3 regions of the Paenarthrobacter sp. NPDC089988 genome follow, and region 1 is predicted to be linked to each of the others. Evidence: riboswitches for the same ligand, from Rfam matches in the RefSeq annotation. Region 1 holds a riboswitch; each other region holds the start of a gene.

Region 1 (4,189 bases):
GCCACTGGACGCCGCTGGAGCTTTGGCGGCCGTGGCCGGGTTGCTGACGGCCACGGTGGCGCTGGCGCCAGTAGTAGCAGTGGAGCCGGACGCGGCCTTCTTTGCGGGCTTCTCAACGACGGGAGCCGGAGCCTCCACTGTGGTGACGACCGGGCTCTCGTAGGAGATGGCCACGGTGGAATCGGCAGCGATGGTGGACTGAGTGACTGCCTGGACGTCCAGGGCCGTGGTGGCGGTGGACTCACGCTGGACGTTGGTATCGGCGGCGTTCGCAGCAACGCCACTGGTCAAGACCAGTCCTGAAGCGGCAGCGATCACAGCTGCCTGGCGGCCCACGCCACCGGCGTTGTCGCTGACAGCCTTCGCGATCACGGCAAGGGAGCTGGTCTTGGGGGCCTCAGCTCGGTGCCGTGCAACCTTGTGTGCACTGGTCATTTTGATCTCTTTTCGTTTCCGCACGCGGTTGGGGCACGTGCGGTTTGTGGGCAAGCCAGCACTTGGGGGGCATGCTGGCGTACCCCGAACGGGGTTTTAGCGGAGGGTGAAGAATGAAGACGTGCCGGTGGAAGCCACCGAGTGAAGCAAGGTGCCCTGGCTCGGGTTGAGGGCGCTGATCATCATGCCGTTGCCGACGTAGATGCCAACGTGTGCGCCGCCGTTCTGCATGACCAGGTCACCCGGCTGCGGAGTGCTGGTGGCCTTCATGGCAGTCCAGGCGTTGACGCGGGGAATGCTGATGCCGGCCTGGGCGTAGACCCACTGGGTGAAGCCGGAGCAGTCCCAGCCGTTGGGGGTGGTGCCGCCCCAAACGTAAGGGTGGCCGATGCCCGTGTAGGCGATTGCGGCGAGGCCGGAAGCTGCGGCACTGGAGGCCGTTTCCTTGGCGTTTGAAGACTGTGCGGTGAGGGCGCCTGCGGCCTGGCCACCAGTGGTCTGGTTACCAGCGGTCTGCGAGCGCTGGGTGGTCTGCGAAGCGCGCTGGATCTTCGGGGCTTCCCTGGTGGCCACAACGGGGCTCTCGAAGGAAACGGTGGCCGTGGGCTCAGCAGTGACAACCTCGGTGGTGAGGAGTTGCTGCGTGCTCGTCTCGGCCTTGGAAACATCGGTGTCCGCTGCCTGGGCCGGAAGGCCGACGCTGAGGACGAGGCCGGAGGCCGCCGCGAGAACTGCGGCCTGGCGGCCAACGGTTCCGGCATTCGCTGAAACAGCCTTCGAAAGAGTGTTCAACGGGTGAACCGTCTCGGCGCGGTGGCGCGCAGAAGTAGTGCGTGATGACACGTAGGTAGCCTCTCCCAATGCCTGCGAGGTGAGCTGTCGGATTCGGATGGGAGTCATCCGGCCACGCGCTTCGGGAAGCTTTGTGACTTAACCCCAAGGCCTTCTCTCGAAGACCAAAAGTGGTTCCCCCGCCCCTGCCAGACGAATTATGCGAACGGACCCTGAGTGGTGGCAGAGCTAGGCAATCCACTCAAGTGCATCGGCCCCCTAAAAAGCCGATGCGCTTTAGACGGTACAACAGTTGAACACGAATGTCACATTCAGGTCACGGGGTGTGTCGCGAATGCGAGAGACGACCATCGACTTTGCTTAGAGCCAGCCCATGGGGTCCACGACTTCGCCGTTGACCTGGACCTCGAAGTGCAGGTGGCAGCCCGTGGAGGCACCTGTGGTGCCGCTCAGGGCTACGACGTCACCGCGGTTAACAGTCTGGCCAACCTTGACGTTGAACGACGACAGGTGGTTGTACGTGGTTTCAAGGCCATTGCCGTGATCCACCACGACGCGGTTGCCTCCGCCGTACTCGTGCCACCCAGCGAACGTGACCTTCCCGGCCGCTGCAGCGTGGACCTGGGTGCCGCACTGGGCAACGAAGTCCTGGCCGCGGTGGAAGTCGCCGGTGCCGCCGGTCAGAGGACTGACCCGGTATCCGAACGGAGAAGCCGTGGACAGCGTGTCCAGCGGGCTGCCAAGGGTGCCTTTGGAGGAACTGGCCTGGATGCTGCCGACGGACTGGGCGCTGAGCAACTGCTTGAGCTTGCCGTCGGGATCGGCTTTGGTAGCCACCGCCGCACGGCTGAAGTCGATTTTTGCCGATGCTTCCGCGGAAACCTCAGGCTGGCTGCCACCGGAGACGGCAAGGGCAGCTTCTGTTTGGCCCGACTCGGAGGTGGCCATAACGGGGCTTGTGGCTGGCAGACCGACAGTAAGGGCGAGGCCTGTGGCAGCCAGTGCCACTCCGGCTTTCTGCCCTACGCCACTGGCTGCGGCGAAATCGGCAACCTGGCGCAACGGGCTCTTACGGCGGCGCACCTGACGCTGGGTGTCGCGGGGCCGGATCTCCGTTACGACGCGGGCTGGCCGCAGCTCAGCAGCGGGGCCGGACGCGCGTCGGCGGCCCCTGACGTTCTGCGATGTCAAACTCTGTTCCTCTCTAGAAAGCCTGCGAAGTTAGCTGTCGGATTCGGATCAGAGAGTGCAAAGACCCGGCCCGCACGCAGCGCATACGGCACACAGGTATCCCGGAGGAAATTGCGTAAGTAGGCACTGCTGCTGCGGACTTCACCCCAAGGCTGCTTCTTCAGGCAGCCGATGGTGGTTCCCCCGCCTCTGCCAGTAGTGGATAACACCCCTGATCTGCTGGCAGAGCTCGGCTCCAGATCAGGTAACGCTTTGGTATCGGCGCTAGAAGATAACTATAGGGGATTAAGGCCTTCGGTAATAAATTCGTTATCTTCCGGAGCGCCGCTTTACGGGGTGGGCCCTTAGCATCTTTCGGCGGAAACTGCAGGTCACACCGTTGCACCCGATGATCTTAGTGAGATCAGACACTCCGGCCCGGTACCCAGAAGAGGCACCCATCCTTTTTCGGAAAGGTGCCTCGAAAGTCCTACGCTCAGCCAACCGCCACGAAGACGTGGGCTGCAACTTCGGGGGGCAATTCGAGGGCGCCCTCGATGCCGGGGACGCGGACGGAGATGTACTCCCCTACCCGTGCCAACGAGACTGCCGCACCCGGCCGGATCCCGCCTTCATCGAGTTGGGTCAGGAGTTCGGGCTCAACCTGGATGGGTTCGGCCAACCTACTCACCACAACCCGTGAATCCGTGGCATAGCCGTCCATCGCCTGGATGAGGTTGACGTCACCCTTCAAGGAGATCTGGCTGGCCCGCCCACCGAGTGCTTCCAGGCCCGGGATCGGGTTTCCATAGGGCGACTCGGTGGGGTGCTCAAGCAACTCGTAAAGCCGGCGTTCAACCCGCTCACTCATTACGTGCTCCCAGCGGCAGGCCTCGTCATGCACATAGGCCCAGTCCAGGCCGATCACATCGGCCAGGAGGCGCTCGGCCAGACGGTGCTTGCGCATCACCTCGGTGGCCCGCTTCCGGCCAACCTCGGTCAACTCCAGATGGCGGTCATTGGAAACAACCACCAGGCCATCGCGCTCCATGCGGCCGATGGTCTGGGAAACAGTGGGACCGGAATGGCGCAGGCGCTCGGCAATGCGGGCCCGAAGAGCAACGATGTTCTCTTCTTCAAGCTCCAAGATGGTACGAAGATACATCTCAGTGGTATCGATCAGATCCGTCATCCAGCTCAGCTCTCCTCGAACGCAGTTCTCGCGTAGTGTCCACCGTACCGCGTCCAGACGAGGCGGTCGGTCCCGTGGCGCCGCCCCATGACGCTTCCTCCAGCTTAGCTTATTTGGAATTACTCTGAATAATCCTCATCCGCGTTCCTGCGCACCCGGACAGCACCATTCCACGTGGCGGACTATGACAACCGCAGGTTCCTGCCCGCGCGCCGAGTCAGGCAGAATTGGGGTGTCGAAGGAGCAGTTGATGCCACCTGCCACGACCCATCTTTGACCGATACCCATTGGAGCCACCCGTGAGCGACAACAGCATCACCATTCCCGCCGACCTGCTGCCCAAGGACGGACGCTTCGGCGCAGGACCGTCAAAGGTCCGCCCGGAGCAGGTCGAAGCCCTGTCCGCCGCAGCCACCACCATCCTTGGCACGTCCCACCGCCAGGCACCGGTGAAGAACCTCGTGGGCTCGATCCGCGAAGGACTCAGCACTTTCTTCCGCGCCCCGGAGGGCTACGAAGTTGTTCTTGGCATCGGCGGCTCCACGGCGTTCTGGGATGTCGCAGCGTTCGGCCTGGTAGAGAAGAAGGCCCAGCACCTCT
Region 2 (4,189 bases), on a different contig from region 1:
AAAAACCGCGAGTTGGCATTTGATGACAATGCGGGAGCCTCGGACTGTCATCAAATGCCAACTCGGCGCAGCGACTTACTTGACGCCCAGCAGTTCCTCCACCGTTCCGATGCCGAAGAACAGCAGGAACGCCGCTGCAACAACCCACATCAGGGGGTGCACTTCACGGGCGCGGCCTTGGAAGGTGCGGATCAGGACGTACGAGATAAAGCCTGCCCCGAGGCCGTTGGCGATCGAGTAGGTGAACGGCATGAGGGCGATGGTCAGGAACGCCGGGATGCCCACGCCCCAGTCCTGCCAGTCGATCTTGCCCACCTGGGACACCATCATGAAGCCCACCACCACCAGTGCGGGGGCAACGGCTTCGAACGGAACCAGGTTGATGAGCGGCGTGAAGAACATGGCCACCAGGAACAGCAGGCCGGTCACGATGGACGCCAGCCCGGTCCGCGCACCTTCGCCGATGCCGGCACCGGACTCCACGAAGATCTGGTTGGAGGAGACGGACGCGCCGCCACCAACAATCGCGCCAAGGGCGTCCACCTGGAGCACACGGTCCACGTTGGGGATGTTGCCGTGCTCGTCCACGGTTCCGGCCTCGTTGGCCAGGCCCACCATGGTGCCCATGGCGTCGAAGAAGATGCTGAGCAGGATCACGAAGGCCAGCAGCGCTGCGGCGATGAAGCCAAGATGTTCAAAGGCGCCGAAAGGGTTCGCCTTGCCGATCAAGGACAGGTCCGGCGCGCCCCACTCGGAGAGCGTCGGCGCCACGAGGGACCAGCCGCGGGGGTTGACGTTCTTGCCGTCGAAGCTCGGGCCGATGTGCAGTGTGAATTCCAGGATCGCTGCCAGCGCGGTGGATACGACGATGCCGATCAGGATCGCGCCGCGCACCTTGCGGACCACCAAGGCGATGGTCAGGATCAGGCCGACAGCGAAAACCAGCGTGGGCCAGCCCATGAGCTTGCCGTCCACGCCAAGTCCCAGGGGAACCGTGGTTCCGGCGGCGTCGGGGATGCGCCGGACGAACCCGGCGTTGACGAGTCCGATCAGGGCAATGAACAGGCCGATGCCCACGACGATCGCGGTCTTCAGTGCTTCCGGCACGGCCTTGAATACGGCGGTCCGGAACCCCGTGAGGACCAAGATCAGCATGGTCAGGCCGGACAGGACCACCAGTCCCATCATGTCCGGCCACGTCAGCCCCGGATGCGAAGCGACGGTGACGGCAACGAAGGCATTGACGCCCAGGCCCGTGGCCACGGCGAACGGGTGCTTGGCCCAGGCTCCCATGAGGATGGTGAGGATGCCCGCAACGAACGCGGTGGTGGCAGCGACGGCGGTGAAGCCGAGTGACGCTCCGCTGGAGTCGGCTCCGGAGAGGATCAGGGGGTTCAGGACCACGATGTAGCTCATGGCAAAGAAGGTCGCGAACCCGCCACGGATTTCCCGTGAGTACGTGGAACCACGTTCGGAAATCTTGAAGTAGCGGTCTATGGCAGAACCTTGTTTAAGCATGAAGGTCTCCGGGGATCGGGTGAGTGTGCTCTCAAATCCTATGCCCGCGGCTACGGGGCGCCCGGACGATTCGCCTAGTCTGTAAGGAAGCCAACATTAGGAGAAACCGCCCCATGCGTACCATCCGCCCGCTTCTGGCCGCCGTCGTTGCCGCCCTTGCCTTCGCCTCGGCGGTACTTTTCGGTGCCGCCCCCGCGTCCGCGCACGACGTGGCCGAGTCCACCACTCCGGCCAACGGAGCCACCGTGGCGGCCGTGCCGGCGTCGGTCTCCATCACTTTCAACAACCGTCCGCTGGCGATCGGCTCCGGCATGACGGTCACCGCGGGCGGCGAAAACTGGGCAGACGGGGCCGTCGAAATCATCGACAACCAAGCAGTCCAAAAGTTGCGTCCGGGAGCGCCGGCCGGTGAGTACACCGTGGTGTGGCGCGTCGTCAGCTCCGATTCGCACCCCATTGAGGGCACCTTCAAGTTCACGGCCACCGCGGGAAGCACGACGGCGGCGAGCGGCTCCGCGGGCGCCTCACCGTCCGCTTCGGCCTCGGGAGCGGTGATTCCGAGCGCGGGAACGGCCGCTCCGGGGACCGGCTCCGGCGAGTCGGCTCCGGCCGCTTCCCAGCCCTTCCCTTGGAGCATTGTGGGCCTCGCCGTGGTGGCCGTCGGCCTGGTGGTTTTCCTGGCCGTTACAGCCCGCAGGAAGTTGGCCGCGTCCAACGAGGCTGAGGGCGATAATTCCGCGGAATGACGCGGTTTTCTACATACCTGCGAAAATCTCGAAAGGGTTACCGCGACACGCGCAAAGCGAACTCCTCGTTACTCAAATGTGACTTTGGGGTGATCATCCGTTACGGTAGTACCTGTGCCCGATCCATCTTTGGGGCACTTCCGGCCTGATTGCCTAGCTCTGCCGCAGTCCGGAATCCGTTCGCAGACAAACCTACGGCAGAGACGGGGAACCCATTTTAGGCCGCCATCGAGCGCGCCTTGGGGTGAAGTCACGAGGCTTCCGCTGAACAGCGGGGGATAGTGACCGGGTGACTCCCATCCGAATCCGACAGCTAACCTCGCAGGCATCGGGAGAGGCTTTTTCATGTCTTCACGCATTCTTCGCGGCCGTCGTAAGGCGGACATCGCACGTCCCAATCCGTTCATCTCCATCTCCAAGGCCGTTGCCAGCAATGCTTCCGGCGCTGGCCGCCAGGCAGCCGTCATTGCTGCAGCTTCCGGCCTTGTCCTGACCGGCTCCATTGCCGCCCACGCTGCCGAGACCCCCGCACAGGCTCCGGTCCAGCGCGACTCCAGCCCGGCGACGGTTGCCGAAACCGTTGCGGAGACCCCCAACAAGGTAGTCACCGCAGCTGCAACGGCCACCATCAACTTCGAGCGCCCCGCGGTTTCCTCCGTCGCGGCTCCCGTTATCGAGAAGCCGGCTCCGGTGGCTGCGGCTCCGGCCAAGAAGGCAACCACTACGGCCACCACCGCCAAGGCTACTGTTGCAGCTACCGCGGCTGCCCCCGCCGCCGCGGCCCCTGCAGCAGCAGCACCTGCCGGCAGCGTCAACGCAGCCATGGTTGCCTCGGCTTACGCCCAGATCGGCATCATGCAGGACTGCACCGCCATGGTGGAGCGCGCCCTCGGCTCGGCAGGAATCCCCGTGGGTGACCTCGCTCCGATGCAGTTCATGAACTACGGCAAGGTAGTCAGCGATCCCCAGCCCGGCGACATGATCGTCCAGTCCGGCCACGTTGCCATCTACATCGGCAATGGCCAGGCCATCAGCGGTGGCATCAACGGCAACCAGACCGGCATCCACCCGATCAGCTGGCTGACCGCAACCGGCCCCATCACGTACGTACGCGCTGGCGCCTAAGCTTCACGCTTAAACACCAAGGCCGGCACCTGGGAGAGATTGCTCTCCGGGTGCCGGCCTTTGGCTGTTAAGGGCTTGCTGGGGACTCGGGGTCCCTGGCATGTGGATGCTCGCGACATTTGGCTGCTCGCAGCAGCGGGCATGCCGGTTGGTCAGGCGGCCGAGGTGCCCGTTTCCAGGTGCGGCACTGTGCCGGAGCTTCAGGCGATCGCGATGCCCGGTCCGGCCGGGAGCGCCACCTTCGACGAGATCGCCTGTCCCACGGCCTTCGCTTGCCGCAGCACTTCCTTGGGCGTGGGTGTGATAAGTTCGCCGACGCCAACAAGGTGCATCCCGACCGCCCGCATGGCGGCCACGAGGTTCTGCCCGATCGCGATGCCCAGTTCGGCCAACATCCGGCGCAAGTGGCTCTGGGCGCAGCGCGTCACCACAATGTGGTCCGCCAGAAGGATGCCGCTGGCCGTGTGCACGGCCCACTGGCGGGGTGCTAAGTCGAAGGGTGCTGAGTCGAACGGTGCCGACTCAAAGGGTGCGAGTCCCGCCGTCGCCAGGCCGGGGCCACTGACGCCGGGAGCCGAGAGCCCTGGCACGGCCCGCTCGCCAAGCTGCAGGCCCTGGTTGGCTCCCAGGAAATCCAGGCGCACCGCCTTGGTGGTGCTCCGCACGTCGAGCTGATGGCTGGCTGCGTAGTTCCGCAAGTGCCGGAGGATCTGGTTGCGTTCCAGCATGGCCGCGGGGTCGGCAGCGTCGCAGCGCTGCAGCATTCCCGTGTGGACGGAGGGACCGGATGTGGACAGGGA
Region 3 (4,189 bases), on a different contig from region 1:
CCCCGGTCCTCCTGGTGCAACTGCTGGTCCTGGCGCCCTTCTATGTGACCATCCTTGGCCTGGCGGGTGGCGAAAAGATCCACTGGAAGCGCGTCATCCTCCAACCCCTGGGCAACCCCATGATCATTGCATCCGGTCTTGGCGTTGCAATGGCCCTGACCGGTTGGCGCGCGCCGGAGTTGGTGCAGAAGCCCGTGGACATGCTGGCGGGGGCTGCCGTGCCCATGGTTCTTTTGGCCTTCGGCATGTCCTTGGCAGGGAAGGCGCCGCTGCAGCAGGGGGACGGGAGGGTGGAGACCTTGGTGGCCACGCTTCTCAAAGTGGCAGGCATGCCCGTGGTGGCGTGGGTTCTGGCGCGGTTTGTTTTTGGATTGGACGGCAACCACTTGCTGGCAAGCGTCATTATGGCCGCCCTGCCTACTGGGCAGAACGTGTTCCTCTTTGCTTCTCCCTATGGCCGCGGCACGGTTGTGGCCCGGGATGTGATTCTGTGCACCACCGTGCTCTGCGTTGCGGCGCTTCTGGTCGTCGCCTGGTTATTGGGGTGACTTGGCGGCGGCAATGCGAATGAGGCAGCCACCCGCGCGGGTGACTGCCTCATTTTCTTGCTCTGGATCCTACGACCGCCGCAAGCGCTGGCAACTCCAGCGGCCCATCCGGCGGCGGAAGGACGCCGTCCGGCTGCTGCTGCAGTACCGGCCGTGCCAGCCGATGTGCGTGGTTGTCCGAGGCATGCGCGTGCTCATTTCAGCGCCTCCTTGGCAAGGTCCAGCAAGCCGTCCACACTCAGGGTGGGCTCACTGGTCGTCGGGGCGCTGCTTGCTTTTGGGTCGTTGCTGGGCCTCGGCTTGGACGTCTGGGTGGGTGTAGGCGTCGGCGTCGGTGTGACTGTGGGTGTCGGAGTAGTGGTGGGGGTCGGCGTCGGTGCCGTGATGGTGTCCGACGGCGGCGCTGCAGGCTGGCTCGGGACCGGGGAAGTTACTCCGGGCACCGGGGCAACGGCCGAAGGAGTCGTGGACGGGACCCACTTGGGTGCTGCCAGCGAAACCTGCGGAGCAGCTGCCGACGACGCCGGTGCGGCAGCAGGTGCCTCGGCTGCGGGTGGTGCCGCGTCGGCTGAGGGCTGGCCCGCGTCGGTCGTGGCTGCGGACGTAGACGAAGCCGTGGTGTACGACGGCGTCGGGCCGGGGGATGCGGTGCCCGTTGCCCGCCCGTCGGCGTCCTTGGAAGAGCCGCTGGCTTGCTGCGATTGGTTGTCCTGGCCGAACAGCGGGAGATCCAAGGCCTGACTGACCGTACCCACCGTCAGGACCAAGCCCAGCGCTCCAGCCACGACGGCCATGCGCTGGCCCATCGTTTTCACGGAAGCGGCCTTGGTCAGGACCGAGTGCGGTTCCCGGGTGAAGGACGACGCCCCAAACGAACCGAAGGCCGATTTGCTTGCGGTGGTCGACTTGCCAGTGGCGGCCGACGTGGCCGGGCTCGCTGACGTGGCCGTACCGGGAAAAGTGGCGGCCCTGCGCGGCTGTGAACCGTCAGCTGCCTTGGCCGCTCTGGCCTGCTGGCTTGCCAAGCCCGCGGAGGCCGTTGCGGCAGCGGCAATCTGTGCAGGCGTCTTCGGCTGGGCACTGGACTCAGGATGGGCTTCGGATGCGCCGATCGCCGGGGCGGCGACTGTCGGAATGAATGCGGTGGCTGGTTCAGGCTCGGACGGCTTCATCACCGGAATAGCGGCCGTCGCGGGAGCGGCTTCGGCTTCGGAGGTGGGCCCGGCGGGCTGTACCACCGGAATAGCCGCCGTCGCGGGAGCAGCTTCGGCTTCAGAAGCGGGCTCGGCGGGCTGTACCACCGGGATGGCGGCCGTCGCCGGAGCGGCCTCTGCCTCAGAAGCAGGCTCGGCTGGCTGCACCACGGGGATCGCGGACGTCGGCGGCCCGGGCGTCGTCGACGCAATCCGAGGGGCATCGTCCGCCGTCGTGCTGGGCACGTGGTCTGAGGCAGGAGCAGCAACATCGTCCGAAGCCGAAGCTTCCGGCGCGATGACAGCCTGGGCGGCTGCCTCGCGCTCGGCCGCGCGGCGCTCCGCGCGCGTCATGGGCGCAGGAGCGGTGGGCGCAGGAGCGGTGGGATTGGCAGCAGCGGCGGATGCCGCCGTCGTGCTTTCAACGCTGGTGGGGGACTGTCCGCTGGGTTGGGCCCGACGGCGTCCGGTTGGCTTGGTGCGCTCGGTGGCCTCCTGGGCACGGCGCGGCTGATCCATGGTTGGGGACATGGGTGATTGCCTCTCAACGCCTGCGAGGTTAGCTGTCGGGTTCGGACGAGGCCGTCCGGCCGCACGTGGCGGCTTCACCCCAAGGGCCTGCGGAATGCAGGCCCGGGAACTCTGGGTCCCCCGTCTCTGCCGCGGATCTGGCGGATTCCGGGATGCGGCAGAGCTCGGCGTCAGCCCGGAAGCGGCCCAGCGGAGATCGGGGTCGCCCTTCGACCGTACAGGAGCAGGGAAGTAAAGTCACATTAATGTAACGGACGGAACGTCCAAGGATTCGAGGTGACCTTATCGCCTACCCTTCGGTGCTGGCGCCCTAGCCGGCAATTCATGCTGGACCTTTTGTACCTGGTGCGCAAGGTGGGTTTCGGGGCGGTAGATCTCGTCCACGATGCCGAGGACGCCCGCCAAGGCTGCGCGTTTCACCGGACGCTTACTGCTCCGGCGCCGGGTCCAGATCCAAAGGAGCGCCACGAGGGCGGGACCGCAGAGTACGGCAGCCAGCACGGCCAACAAATCCATGGGTCAACACTAGCTTTGGGCATGTACTGGCCGGTAGACATGATCCTATGGACCTGCCTGTGATGCCGCCCGTTTCGCCCATGCTCGCCAAGTCCGTGCCCGACATCCCGGATGTGGGGCACTACGAACCTAAATGGGACGGCTTCCGGACCATCGTGTTCAAGGACGGAGACGAGATCGTCCTCGGCAGCCGCAACGAGAAGCCCATGACCCGCTACTTCCCCGAACTCGTGGACGCGCTCCAAAAGAACCTCCCGGAGAAATGCGTAGTCGACGGTGAGATCATCCTCATTTCCGGCAACCGTTTGGACTTCGAGGGGCTCCAGCAGCGAATCCACCCGGCCGACAGCCGCGTCCGGATGCTCGCAGAGAAGACACCGTCCTCGCTGGTGGCGTTCGACCTGCTCGCCCTGGGGGATGAGGACCTGACAGGACGGCCCTTCGCCGAACGCAGGGCTGCGCTGGAGAAGGCGCTCGCCGACGCCGAACCGCCCGTGTACATCACGCCTGCGGTCACCGACCTTGACCGCGCCAAGGAATGGTTCGTGCAACTGGAGGGAGCCGGGCTCGACGGCGTGCTGTCCAAGCCGCTGGACGGCACCTATCAGCCGAACAAGCGGGTGATGTTCAAGACGAAGCATGAACGGACGGCTGACTGCGTGGTGGCAGGATTCCGTTGGCACAAAACAGCCAAGGTTGTGGGGTCCATGTTGCTGGGGCTCTATGACGACTCAGGCCACCTGCACCATGTGGGTGTCGTGGCGTCGTTCCCCATGGCCAAGCGGGAAGCCTTGGTAGCCGAGTTGGAGCCATACCAGGTGGAATTCGCCGAGCATCCGTGGGGTGAATGGGCCAACCAGGAGTCCGCCGGGGGATCCAGGATGCCCGGTGGCCAAAGCCGGTGGAGTGCCGGGAAGGACTTTTCCTTTGTGCCGTTGCGCCCGGAACTCGTGATCGAGGTGGCATACGACTACATGGAGGGCGATCGCTTCAGGCACACCACCCAGTTCCGTCGGTGGCGGCCGGACCGGACTCCGGACAGTTGCACCTACTCGCAGCTGGAGGAACCGGCCGACTACGATCTGGGCGAGATCCTGCGGCTGAAATAGCGCCCAATCGCCGCCAAGCCGCTATCTCGATGTTGCCCATAACGGAGCAGCGGCCTGGCGATTGATGTGGAGCGGTTACTCCTCGTGGCCTTGGTCGCCGCTCATGCTGCCTTCACCGGGAGGGGTTTCTCCCGGAGGCACTCCGCCGCCCGGCTCCAGTCCGGTGATGTTGCCGTCTTCCGGATCCGGATTCGAGGAGGCTGCGGGGTCTTGGTCTTCGTCCTGCCGCATGTCCGGATCCTCGTGGATGCTGTCCGGCTCTGCGGCGCCGGAAACGCCGAACGTTTGGGGG

Evidence for each region. A riboswitch is a leader RNA that binds a small molecule or an ion and turns the genes downstream of it on or off. The one in region 1 is predicted to bind cyclic di-AMP.
Region 2: it holds a riboswitch for cyclic di-AMP, as region 1 does, so the genes downstream of both, ACIPV6_RS06625 (NlpC/P60 family protein) here and ACIPV6_RS14000 (M23 family metallopeptidase) in region 1, are expected to answer to the same signal.
Region 3: it holds a riboswitch for cyclic di-AMP, as region 1 does, so the genes downstream of both, ACIPV6_RS07695 (hypothetical protein) here and ACIPV6_RS14000 (M23 family metallopeptidase) in region 1, are expected to answer to the same signal.

What each region holds. Positions count from the first base shown of each region.
Region 1 is NZ_JBIVGD010000011.1:37,335-41,523, reverse strand. It holds gene ACIPV6_RS14010 (NlpC/P60 family protein) at 1-435, opposite strand, end outside; gene ACIPV6_RS14005 (C40 family peptidase) at 532-1,227, opposite strand; cyclic di-AMP (ydaO/yuaA leader) riboswitch at 1,283-1,441, opposite strand; gene ACIPV6_RS14000 (M23 family metallopeptidase) at 1,588-2,418, opposite strand; cyclic di-AMP (ydaO/yuaA leader) riboswitch at 2,423-2,663, opposite strand; gene ACIPV6_RS13995 (metal-dependent transcriptional regulator) at 2,894-3,589, opposite strand; gene serC (phosphoserine transaminase) at 3,889-4,189, shown strand, end outside.
Region 2 is NZ_JBIVGD010000003.1:263,325-267,513, reverse strand. It holds gene ACIPV6_RS06635 (NCS2 family permease) at 76-1,518, opposite strand; gene ACIPV6_RS06630 (copper resistance protein CopC) at 1,632-2,264, shown strand; cyclic di-AMP (ydaO/yuaA leader) riboswitch at 2,415-2,606, shown strand; gene ACIPV6_RS06625 (NlpC/P60 family protein) at 2,610-3,389, shown strand; gene ACIPV6_RS06620 (FAD-binding protein) at 3,590-4,189, opposite strand, start outside.
Region 3 is NZ_JBIVGD010000004.1:160,247-164,435, reverse strand. It holds gene ACIPV6_RS07700 (AEC family transporter) at 1-548, shown strand, start outside; gene ACIPV6_RS07695 (hypothetical protein) at 743-2,272, opposite strand; cyclic di-AMP (ydaO/yuaA leader) riboswitch at 2,276-2,425, opposite strand; gene ACIPV6_RS07690 (hypothetical protein) at 2,555-2,788, opposite strand; gene ACIPV6_RS07685 (ATP-dependent DNA ligase) at 2,836-3,897, shown strand; gene ACIPV6_RS07680 (DUF6480 family protein) at 3,973-4,189, opposite strand, start outside.